2 regions of the Pseudotabrizicola sp. 4114 genome follow, and region 2 is predicted to be linked to the other one. Evidence: riboswitches for the same ligand, from Rfam matches in the RefSeq annotation. Region 2 holds a riboswitch; the other holds the start of a gene.
What was found. A riboswitch is a leader RNA that binds a small molecule or an ion and turns the genes downstream of it on or off. The one in region 2 is predicted to bind cobalamin.
Positions count from the first base shown of each region.

Region 1: another riboswitch for cobalamin. It lies ahead of J2X53_RS07500 (DUF1636 domain-containing protein); the one in region 2 lies ahead of J2X53_RS14605 (DUF1636 domain-containing protein).

Region 1 is NZ_JAVDWP010000003.1:13,754-19,582, forward strand. Features, by position in the region: gene J2X53_RS07495 (beta-galactosidase) at 1-2,054, shown strand, start outside; cobalamin riboswitch at 2,114-2,325, shown strand; gene J2X53_RS07500 (DUF1636 domain-containing protein) at 2,355-2,807, shown strand; gene J2X53_RS07505 (ABC transporter ATP-binding protein) at 2,804-3,577, shown strand; gene J2X53_RS07510 (ABC transporter substrate-binding protein) at 3,593-4,525, shown strand; gene J2X53_RS07515 (iron ABC transporter permease) at 4,529-5,578, shown strand; gene J2X53_RS07520 (hypothetical protein) at 5,725-5,829, shown strand, end outside.
Region 2 is NZ_JAVDWP010000006.1:25,067-30,895, reverse strand. Features, by position in the region: gene cobD (threonine-phosphate decarboxylase CobD) at 1-886, shown strand, start outside; gene J2X53_RS14615 (cobyric acid synthase) at 889-2,334, opposite strand; gene cobO (cob(I)yrinic acid a,c-diamide adenosyltransferase) at 2,611-3,252, opposite strand; cobalamin riboswitch at 3,299-3,539, shown strand; gene J2X53_RS14605 (DUF1636 domain-containing protein) at 3,625-3,981, shown strand; gene cobW (cobalamin biosynthesis protein CobW) at 3,983-5,017, shown strand; gene cobN (cobaltochelatase subunit CobN) at 5,027-5,829, shown strand, end outside.

The DNA of each region.
Region 1 (5,829 bases), on a different contig from region 2:
GCAAGTCAAACCCGCCGCGTGAGGATTGGGCGCGCGATTATGGCGTGGCAGCATCCGATGGCCTCAACACCTTTCGCCATTGGTTCATGTGGTCGGCGATCGAGCGGGCACCGGGCCGGTTCGACTGGGATGATTGCGACCGGCAGCTGGATCTAGCCGCCGAAAACGGCATGGCGACCGTTATCGCCGAGTTCACCATGGCGGCCCCCGACTGGCTGACCCGCAAGCTTGGCCATGCCCGGATGCGGACGGCAGACGGGCGGGCCATGGCATCACAGCTCAGCCCGTCAACCGCCGTGGGCGGCTTTGGCGAGGGTCTGGGCGGGGCAGGGCCGATGACCCTCAACGCGCCCGAGGTGCATGAGGCGGTGATGGGGTTTCTGACCCGGCTGGCCGAGCGCTATCGCGGCCACCCCGGCCTGATGGGCTATGACGTGAACAATGAGATGAACTATCAGCCGGAGTTTGATCACTCTGATCCGACGGCGGCGGCGTTCCGGGTCTGGCTGCGCCAGAAATACGGCAGCCTTGATGCGCTGGCCGAGGTCTGGCACCGCTATTCCTATGCCGACTGGGATGACATCATGCCGCCCCGGCAGGTGCAGCCCTATGCAGAATGTCTGGACTGGATGACCTTTCGCGAAGACAATTTCTACGGCCATGTCGACGACAAGATTGCCACGATCCGCGCCGCTGACCCGCAGGCGAAGATCATTTCGCACGGCATCGCAGGGTCGGTCACGGCATTGGCCGGGCATGGCTGCAACGACTGGCGGGCGGCGGAACAGGTCGAGATTTACGGCTATACCTGGATCGCGGCCCGCAAGGGCAACCAGCCGTGGCGCAACTTTTATGCTGGCGATCTGGTGCGGGGGGCGGCGCGTGGCAAACCGTTCTGGCACGCCGAGCGGCAGGGCGGGCCGCTGTGGATGCAGCCACAGGTTCTGGGCCGCGCCAAGAATGATGCGCGGGTTGCGACGCCCGAGGATATTCGGCTGTGGTCGCTTGCGTCCTTTGCTGCCGGGGCGCGGGGGATGATGAACCTGCGTTACCGCCCACTTTTGGATGGGCCGCTGTTCGGGGCATTCGGCGCTTATGGCATGGATGGCGAGCGCACCCCCAGATCCGAGATGCAGACGCAGATCGGGCGCTGGGCGAATGCGCCCGCGCAGGCAGGGCTGATGGCGGCCAAGCCGGTGCGGGGGGAAATCGGCCTGTTGCTGATCCCCGAGGCGCAGCGCTTTGACCGGCTGTTGTCGGCAGAGGGCGGTTTCACCACCTATCAGGACTCGATGTGGGGGGCCTATCGCGGCTTTTTTGACTTGGGCGTTCAGGCGGACTGGGTGCATTGCGACGACATTGACCAGTATGACGTGCTCTATGCGCCTTATCCGATCCTGATCCCGGCTGATCTGGCCAAACGCCTTGCCGCATGGGTGGCCAAGGGGGGCAAGCTGATCTCCGAGGCCTGTCCGGGATATTTCGGCGATATGGGCCGTGTCGGTGTCAGGCAGCCACACAACGGACTTGCCGAAATGTTCGGGATCGAAGAACACGAGGTCGAGTTCATGCCCGACATCGCCGACAGGATCGCTCTGACGCTTGATGGAGTGGCGCTGCGGGGGGGCGGCTTTCTGCAATCTTATCGGTCTGCCGGGGCGACGATCTTAGGCGGCTTCGATGATGGTCGGGTGGCCGTCACGACATCTCCCCATGGCGAGGGTCGCACATTGCTGATCGGGACCCATATTTCGGCAGGCCATTTCCGCGACATCGAGGCGGGCGGCGAGGGCGCAGCCGCATGGTTTGCGGCCTGTATGGCCTGGGCCGGGATCGTGCCCATGATCGACACTGGCAACCCTGCCGTGCAGGGCCGCCTGCATGTGGACGGGGACCAGCGCTATCTGTGGCTGGTGAACCCGACGGACGGGCCGCAGCCTGTCGATGTGCGGGTGAACGGCAGGGCGCTGATGCCGGGAGTGGTTCACTGGGGCGAAGACCTGTCGGTAGCCATTCCGGCGCGCGACGCGGTGATCATGGCGCTGCACCTGTGACGGGAGCATCCTGCCTGCCGGATTGAGCAGAATGTGGATTGACCCGGCGGGCTTGTGGCGGCAAACCTGTGCGGGATGGTTCCCGGCCAAACCACGCGCGGCCGGGTGAAAAGGGAATACGGTGTGGTGTAGGCAAAAGCCGCCAATTCCGTGACTGCCCCCGCAACTGTAAGCGGTGAGCGACCCCCGGTGCCACTGGCCGAAAGGCTGGGAAGGCGGGGCAAGCCCGGACCCGCGAGTCAGGAGACCTGCCATCGAAGTCAGTAACCACCGGGCGGGGTGCCCCGGAAGGAGTCTTCGATGGACGATAAACCGCGGCGGCCAGTGGCCACGCCCTCTTACTCCGTGGCGCAATCCGCGCCGCATCAGATATTGGTTTGCAAGGCCTGCAAACACACAGGCAGCAGCTGCGAGCCCGGCTTTGCCTTGCTGAAAAAGCTGCGCACGGCGATTGCAGCGGCGGGGTTATCGGGCGATTTCGACGTGTCGGGCACGGCCTGTCTGGCGGGCTGTGTGCCGGATCACGGTGGACCTTGCGTCGTGGGCTGGCGGGCAAATGCCAGGGCGACCTGGCTGTTCGGCGACATTGACCCGGCAGAGCCGATTGACGATCTTGTCGCATTCGCGCGCCTTTATGCCGCGCTTGATGACGGCTGGATGGCTGGCCGGGACTGTCCGCCGCGCCTGTGCGCCAACACTCTGGCCCGGATTCCGGCGGCGATGATCGTCACCTGCAAAGGGGCGATCCAGTGACCGACGTTGAACTGAGCGGCGTTTGCTGGGGGCCAAAGGGGCAGGCCGACATTCTGTCCGACATCAGCTTTGCCGTGCCGCAAGGCCAGATCATGGCGATCTGCGGGGCGAACGGGGCGGGCAAATCCTCGTTGTTGCGGCTGATCTATCGTCATCAGGCCCCGCGCAAAGGGACCGTGCGGCTGATGGGCAAGGACATCTGGCTGATGGGTGCGCCCAAGACGGCGCGCCACCTTGCCGCTGTCTTGCAGGAACAGCCCACCGATTTTGCGCTGACCGCCCGGCAGATTGTGGCGCTTGGCCGCCTGCCGCATCGCAAAGGCTGGGGCGCGGGCCTGTTTGCCTCTGGCGATGAGGACGCTGCGATCATCGAGGCTGCCATTCAGCGCATGGATCTGACCGGAATGGCCGACCGCGCCTTTGGCACGTTGTCAGGCGGTGAACGCCAGCGGGTGATGGTGGCCCGCGCGCTTGCGCAGCAACCGCGGGTGATCGTGCTTGATGAACCCACCAACCACCTCGACATCCGCCACCAGCTGGAACTTCTGGCGCTGCTCAAGGGGCTGGGCCTGACGGTCATTGCCACGCTGCATGACCTGACCCTGGCCGCCGAATTTGCAACCCGTGTGCTGATCCTGCGTGCGGGACGAATTCTGGCCGACGGCACGCCCGCCGAGGCGCTGACCGAGGCCACGCTTGCCGATGCCTTTCACGTCAGCGCGCGCATCGACCGGACAGGGCCAACCCCCCGTTTTTCCTTTCATCTCTGACAAACTGGACCAAACATGATCCGTCTTTCCCTTCTGGCCTTGCTGTTGTCTGCCACCGCCGCTGCCGCCTTTCCGGTCACGGTCAAAAGCTGTGACCGCGAAGTGACCTTTGATGCCGCCCCCAGCCGCGCCATATCGCATGATGTCAACCTGACCGAGATGATGCTGGTTCTGGGTCTGCGCGACAGAATGATCGGCTATACCGGCATTTCGGGCTGGAAGACGCTGGATGCTGAGATGCGTGCCGGTGTCGCCGAACTGCCGGAACTTGCGGCCAGATACCCCACCAAGGAAGTGATGGCCGGGGCCGAGGCTGACTTTTTCTTTGCGGGCTGGAACTACGGCATGAAAGTCGGCGGCGAGGTTACGCCCGCGACGCTGGAACCCTTCGGCATTCAGACCTATGAGCTGACCGAAAGCTGCATCCACATCGGGCCAAAGGCCAAATCCAGCATGGATGACATGTACAATGACATCCTGAACCTTGGAAAGATTTTTGGCGTCGAGGCCAGGGCCGCAGAGCTGGTAGCGGGCTGGAAGGACCGTCTGGCCGGGGCGACGGCGGGCGTTGACCGCTCGGCCCCGCTGCGCGTTTTCGTCTATGACAGCGGTGAAGAGGCACCCTTTACCGCCGGGGCTTATGCGATGCCGACTGCGCTGATCGAGGCGGCGGGGGGCACCAACATCATGAATGATCTGGAAAAGAGCTGGGCCGAAATCGGCTGGGAGCCGGTGGTGGAACGCAACCCCGAGGTGGTGGTGATCGTCAACTACGGCGATGTGACCGCCGAGCAGAAGATTGCCTTTATGAAGGACAGCGCCGCCTTTGCCAGCATCGACGCGGTAAAGAACGACCGTTTTGTCGTGCTGGAATATGTCGAGGCAACGCCCGGTCCGCGCAATATTCATGCCGTGGAAAAGCTGGTCGCCGGTTTCTGGAGCAACTGAGCCATGGTTGACGCCACCGCCCATCCCTCTGTCGCGCGCCGGGTCGGGACCGGCACCGGCATCGCCGTTCTGGCGGCGTTGCTGCTGCTGGTCTCGATCATCGTGGCTGTGTCGGTGGGGGCGGTGGCGATCCCGCTGAGCACGGTCTGGGGCGTGGCGCTGGACCGTGTCCTGCCGGGAGTTGTGACCGCGGACTGGAGTGTGGGCCGGGCCAACGTCGTCTGGGAAATCCGCTTTCCCCGTGTGGTGCTGGCCGGGCTGGTGGGGGCTGGTCTGGGCCTTGTAGGGGCGGCGCTGCAGGCGGTCACGCGCAACCCGCTGGCCGATCCGCACCTGCTGGGGATCTCTTCGGGCGGGGCTTTCGGGGCCATTGCGGCACTGATGCACACCGGGTTGTTCCTTGGTCTTTTGACCGTGCCGCTGATGGCCTTTGGCGGGGCGCTGGGGGCCACGGTGCTGGTGCTGGGGGTTGCGCAACTGGCGGGCGCCAGCAGTGCCGACCGGCTGGTGCTCGCGGGGGTGGCCGTCAGCTTTGTCATCATGGCATGTGCAAATATCCTGATCTTTCTGGGCGATCCGCGCGCCACCCATACCGTGGTGTTCTGGATGCTGGGCGGGCTGGGCCTTGCGCAGTGGAGCCATCTTTTGTGGCCGCTGGCCGTGCTGATCCCCTGTGGCCTGTGGCTTTGGGCGCAGGCCGGGCGGCTGAATGCAATGAGCCTTGGCGATGAAACCGCCGCCAGCCTTGGGATCGAGGTTGGTCGGTTCCGGCTGACCGTCTTTGTGGTGGCCGCGCTGATCACCGGGGTCATGGTGGCCTTTTCCGGGCTGATCGGCTTTGTCGGGCTGATGATGCCGCATCTGGTGCGGCTGGTGGCCGGGGGTGACAACGCCCGCGTGCTGCCCGGATCGGCGCTGGCGGGGGCGGTGTTCCTGATCTGGGCCGATGCTGCCGCCCGCGTGGTGATGGCCCCCGAAGACATGCCCATCGGTGTCGTCACTGGCCTGATCGGCGGGGTTTTCTTTATCTGGATGATGACACGCCGCCGATAAGCGGCGGTCTTGCCAGACGGCATTGGCGCGGGCCTGACAATTGGCCAATTGTCCCGGCAGGCGATAAATGCAACATGGGCCGGATGAACCGGCTTGCGCTCCCATGCCCAAGGCTTCGCCAGGCATTCTTTGCCTGGATGGTGGGTTTGGCGCTGACTCTGGTGTGGATCGGGGGCCAACCCCATCAGGCAAACATCCCGACGCAGTCCGCATCGGCCAGTCTGGCTGCGGTGCAGGCCGCAGAGCATGTC
Region 2 (5,829 bases):
CAACCGCCGCCCCTATCCGCTGCCCGCCATTCCCGACATCGCGTGGACAGCGCTGCCGACGCAGACCGCCAAGGCCCGGCTGATCGAAGCGGCGCGGTTGGCATGGCATGTCGCCGCGCCGACCAAAGCCCTGTCGCTGGCCGGGGCGCAAGCCGCGATCCAGCTGGTGCCGCTGTTGCGCCCGACCGGGCGGGCTGTGGTTCTGACGCCGACCTATAATGAACATGCCGCCTGCCTGTCCGCCCACGGCTGGCACCTGACCGAAGCAGCAGGGCTGGATGCGCTTCACGGGGCCGATCTGGCGGTCGTGGTCAACCCCAACAACCCGGACGGGCGAAGATGGCTGCCGGAACGCCTGCTGGCCCTTGCCGAAGCCGTTGGCTTTCTGGTGGTTGATGAAAGCTTTGCCGATGCCACGCCAGAGCTGTCCCTGCTGTCCCGCGCGCTGCCCCCGAATGTGCTGGTGCTGCGGTCCTTTGGCAAGTTCTACGGCCTTGCCGGGGTGCGCCTTGGCTTTGCCTTTGGCGCCGCAGCGGTCATCGACCGGCTGGAGGCGATGGCCGGCCCATGGCCCGTGCCCGGTCCGGCCCTGCACATCGGCGCGCTGGCCCTCGCGGATACCGCATGGGCCGAGGCAATGCGCCATCAGCTCGCCGCCGATGCCGCGCGCGCCGACAGGCTGGCCACCGCCGCAGGCTGGCCGCTGACCGGCGGCACCCCTCTGTTCCGCACCTATCACACCCCCGACGCTGCCGCCGCGCAGCACCATCTGGCCCGTCACCGGATCTGGAGCCGGATTTTTCCCTATTCCCGCCACTGGCTGCGCCTTGGCCTGCCGGGACCAGAGGCCGAATGGGATAGGCTGGCCGCCGCCTTGCGCGCCTGACGCTACCGCGCCAGAGCCAGCAACCCCGTCACGTCCAGATGGGCCTCGACATGATCGGCCAGCGCATCCAGCGCATCCTCTACCACCCCGGCATGGGAGCGCAGGGGCGCGGCTATGCCAAGTTCGGCCAGATAGGCCGCACGAAAGCTGTCAGAGCTGAACAACCCGTGCAGATAGCTTCCCGCCACCTGCCCGCCCACGCTGACCGCCCCCTCAGCCCGTTCCTCGACATGGGCAAAGGGCCGGGCGCAATCGGGGCCAGAGGTCCGGCCGATGTGGATCTCATACCCGTCAACCGTCAACGCGCTCGCGGCATGCACCGCCTGCACCCGTGCCAGCCGTTTGTCAGGGGTCATGACGGTAGAGACATCGAGCAGACCCAGCCCCTCGGTGCTGCCCGCCGGCCCCTCGATGCCCTGCGGGTCGGCAATCTCATGGCCCAGCATCTGATAGCCGCCACAGATCCCCAACACATGCCCGCCCCGGCGGACATGCGCCTTCAGGTCAATATCCCAGCCCTGCGCCCGCAGAAACGCCAGATCGCCGCGTGTCGATTTCGAGCCGGGGATGATCACCAGACGCGCCTCGGCCGGGATCGGCTGACCGGGCCGGACCATGACCAGCCGCACCGATGGTTCAGATTTCAGCGGGTCCAGATCATCAAAGTTGGCGATGCGCGACAGGGTCAGACAGGCAATGGTCACGCCGCTGCCCGACGGCTCTGACCGGATGTCCAGCGCATCCTCGGCAGGCAGCAGATGCGCCTTGTCGAACCACGGCAGCACGCCAAAACCGGGCCATCCGGTGCGGGCCGCGATCAAGGCATAGCCATCATCAAACAGCCGGGGGTCGCCACGGAACTTGTTGATCAGAAATCCCGCGACCATGGCGTTATCGGCGGGGTCCATCACCGCTTGCGTGCCGATGATCTGCGCGATCACCCCGCCCCGGTCGATATCGCCGGTCAGCACCACCGGCACATTTGCGGCGCGGGCAAAGCCCATGTTGGCAATGTCGCCCGCCCGCAGATTGACCTCTGCCGGGCTGCCCGCCCCCTCGACGATCACCAGATCATGTGCGGCCCGCAGCCGGTGGAAGCTGTCCAGCACCGACACCATCAGCTTTGGTTTGAGGTCGGCATAGTCGCGTGCCCGCACCGTCGCCACCCGCCGCCCCTGAACGATGACCTGCGCGCCGACATCGGTTTCGGGCTTGAGCAACACCGGGTTCATATCCGTCACCGGCTCCAGCCCGCAGGCCTGCGCCTGCAATGCCTGTGCCCGGCCGATCTCGCCGCCATCGACCGTGACCGCGGCGTTGTTCGACATGTTCTGTGGCTTGAAAGGGGCCACCGAAAGCCCCCTGCGCCGCGCCGCCCGGCACAAGCCGGCCACCAGCATCGACTTGCCGACATTGGAGCCGCAGCCCTGTATCATCAGCGCTGTCATCTTATCTTTCACCCCCAGCGCCACGTCGCCTGCGGGAGCCTCCGGCGGGGATATTTAATGCCAAGATAAAAGCATGCGCAGGACCAGACATCAGCAGCCGCGCCCCGGACCGCTTGCACGACCGGGACGCGGCGCCTTTACCTTGGGCGGCCATCGGGATCCCTCCCTGTTCCGCTCCCCCAGAGTCGCTGGCAAAGGTTAAGGAACGATTGCTTTTGTCCTGGCAGGAATATTTCAGCGGCAGAGCCCCGGCAGATGCCGCGCAGAGCACGCTCATCAGAACTCAACCCCGGGCTGCCCCTTGATACCAGAGCGGAACGGATGCTTGATCAGCGTCATTTCCGTTACCAGATCCGCCGCTTCGATCAGCGTCTCTTTGGCATTGCGCCCGGTCAGGCACACATGGGTCAGCGGCGGCTTTTCGTCGCGCAGAAAGGCAAGCACCTCGTCGATATCCAGGTAGTCGTAGCGCAGGGCGATATTGATTTCGTCCAGCAGCACAAAGCGGATGTCAGGGTTGCGGATCAGGTCTTTTGCCTTTTCCCAGCCCTTGCGTGCCGCCGCAATGTCGCGGGCCTTGTCCTGGGTTTCCCAGGTAAAGCCTTCGCCCATCGCATGAAACTGGCACAAATGCGGGAAATGCCCTTCGATCATGCGGCGCTCGCCGGTATCCCAGGCGCCCTTGATGAACTGGACCACAGCGCAGGGCATCTCGTGCGCGATACAGCGCAGGATCATGCCGAAACCAGACGAGGATTTACCCTTGCCCGCCCCGGTATGAACGATGATCAGGCCCTTTTCGCCTTCTTTCCCGCTCATCATCCGGTCGCGGGCGGCCTTTTTCTTGGCCATCTTGGATGCGTGGCGGGCAAGCTCTGCGTCTGTGTTTTCTGCATCCGGGTCGTTTACGTCCGTCATCGTGCCGGTCCTTTTCCTTGACACCGCCCCCCGCTGTGGCAAAGGAGTCGGAAGACTAAGCGCTGGTGCCTGTCCTACGGCAGGCCAAGAGGGAATGCGACAGGTTTTGCGGTCCACCGGGCCACCAAGCCAAAGCGCAGCCGCCCCCGCGACCGTGACCGGAAAGGTCTGTTCATGCCACTGGCCATCAGGCTGGGAAGGCGAACAGAGCGCCGGACCCCGACGCCATCTGGCACAGGGTCCGATATCCGCAAGCCGGGAGACCTGCCAGCGCCTGAACTGAAACACGGACGGGGTGTGCCGTGACCTTCGGAATGGGGCCCTCTGCCCTTGCCGTCGGCCATTCCCCGTTTGTCTGACCAAGAGGGTTGTATGACCGCTGTCTTACACATCTGCATGACCTGCCGGGCCGGGCAGCCGGTGCCCGAGGGCGAGGTCTGCCCCGGTGCCCGCTTGTTCACCGCCATCCGCTCTGCCGACATTCCTGACGGGGTGGCGGTCCGTCCGGTAGAGTGCCTGTCCGCCTGCGACCACGGGTGCGGCATCGCGCTGAGCAAACCGGGCAGCTGGTCTTACGTCTATGGGCGGATGACTGAGGCGGATGTGCCGGAAATCCTGCGCGGTGCCGCACTGTATGCGGCCACACCTGACGGTCTGGTGCCCTGGCGCGACCGGCCCGTGATCTTCCGCAAGCAAAGCCTTGCCCGTCTTCCCCCCCTGGAGAGCTGAAATGACCAACCTGACCAAAGTTCCCGTCACCGTCATCACCGGCTTTCTTGGCGCGGGAAAGACCACGCTGATCCGGCATCTGATGCAGAACCCGCAGGGCAAGCGGCTGGCCATTCTGGTCAACGAATTCGGAACCGTGGGCGTCGATGGCGACATCCTGAAATCCTGCGCCGACGAAAGCTGCCCGGTCGAGAACATCGTCGAGCTGGCGAATGGCTGCATCTGCTGCACCGTGGCCGATGATTTCATCCCGACGATCGAGGCACTGATGGCCCTGCCACAGCCGCCCGACCATATTCTGATCGAAACCTCTGGTCTGGCGCTGCCAAAACCGTTGCTCAAGGCGTTTGACTGGCCCGCGATCCGGTCACGGATCACGGTTGATGGCGTCATCGCGCTGGCCGATGCCGAAGCGGTTGCGGCAGGCCGGTTTGCGCCCGATGTGGCCGCGGTAGATGCCCAGCGCCTGGCCGATGATGCGGTTGACCATGAAACCCCGCTGTCAGAGGTGTTTGAGGATCAGATCGCCTGTGCCGATGTCGTGTTGCTGTCCAAGGCCGATCTGGCCGGGGAAGCCGGGCTCGCCAGGGCCCGCGCGATGATCGAGGCAGAGGCCCCGCGCCGCCTGCCGATTCTGGCGATGACCGATGGTGTCATCGACCCCCGCGTGATCCTGGGCCTGAACGCGGCCGCCGAAGATGATCTTGCCGCCCGTCCCAGCCATCACGATGGCCATGACGATCACGAGCATGATGATTTTGCCTCGGTCGTGATTGATCTGCCAGAGATCACCGATCCGGATGATCTGGTCGCCCGCATCCAGCGCCTTGCACGCGAGCAGCATATCCTGCGGATCAAGGGCTATGTCGCGGTTCAGGGCAAGCCGATGCGCCTGCTGGTGCAGGCGGTGGGCGAGCGGGTGCGCCAGCAGTTTGACCGCCCATGGGGCACCGAGCCGCGCCGGTCGCGGCTGGTGGTCATTGCCGAACACCATGACATCGACGAAACTGCACTCCTCAGCGTATTGAGGGGCTGAAACCGCATCATGCATGTCGTTTTCCGCGAGACCCATGGTCTGGATCAGACCGAAGCCCCTTTTGATCCGGGTCAGGACCCGGCAGAGCTGGTGGTGCTGTCGTTTTCCGACAGCGACCTTGGGGCCTTTGCGGCAGGCTGGCACCGCGCGGCAGGGGCGCTGCCCTCGCTGCGCTTGCAGAACATTGTTGCGCTGAAACATCCGGTCTCGGTCGATACCTATGTCGAGCAGACCCTTGCCGGGGCCAAGGCCATTCTGATCCGCCTGATCGGCGGCGAGGCGTATTGGCCCTATGGCATTGCGTCGGTGCAGGATCTGGCCCGGCGGCACGGGATTGCGCTGGCGATCCTGCCCGCTGACGGGCGGCCCGATCCGGCGCTGGATGCGGCGTCAACCTTGCCGGTCTCGACCCTGCGCCGGTTGCAGGCGCTGTGTGACGCCGGGGGCGCGGTGGCGGCGCAGGCGGCTCTGGCGCAGCTTTGCCTTGCGGCCGGGCTCTATGCCGGTCCGGTGCCGGGCGACAAGCGGGTGCCGGATTTCGGGTTCTATGACCCCGGGCGCGGGGTGATCGCTGCCCCGCCAGAGGGGCCGCTGGTGCTGGTCAGCCTGTATCGCAGCTATCTGACCGCTGCCGATACCGCCCCGGTTGATGCGCTGATCCTCGCGTTGCGTCAGGCCGGGTTCGCAGCATGCGGCGTGTTTGCGCCGTCGCTCAAGGCCCCCGGTTTGGCTGATTGGCTGCGACCCCGGCTCAGCGCTGCTCCGCCGGTTGCCATCGTCAACGCCACAGCCTTTTCAGCGCGGGCCGAGGA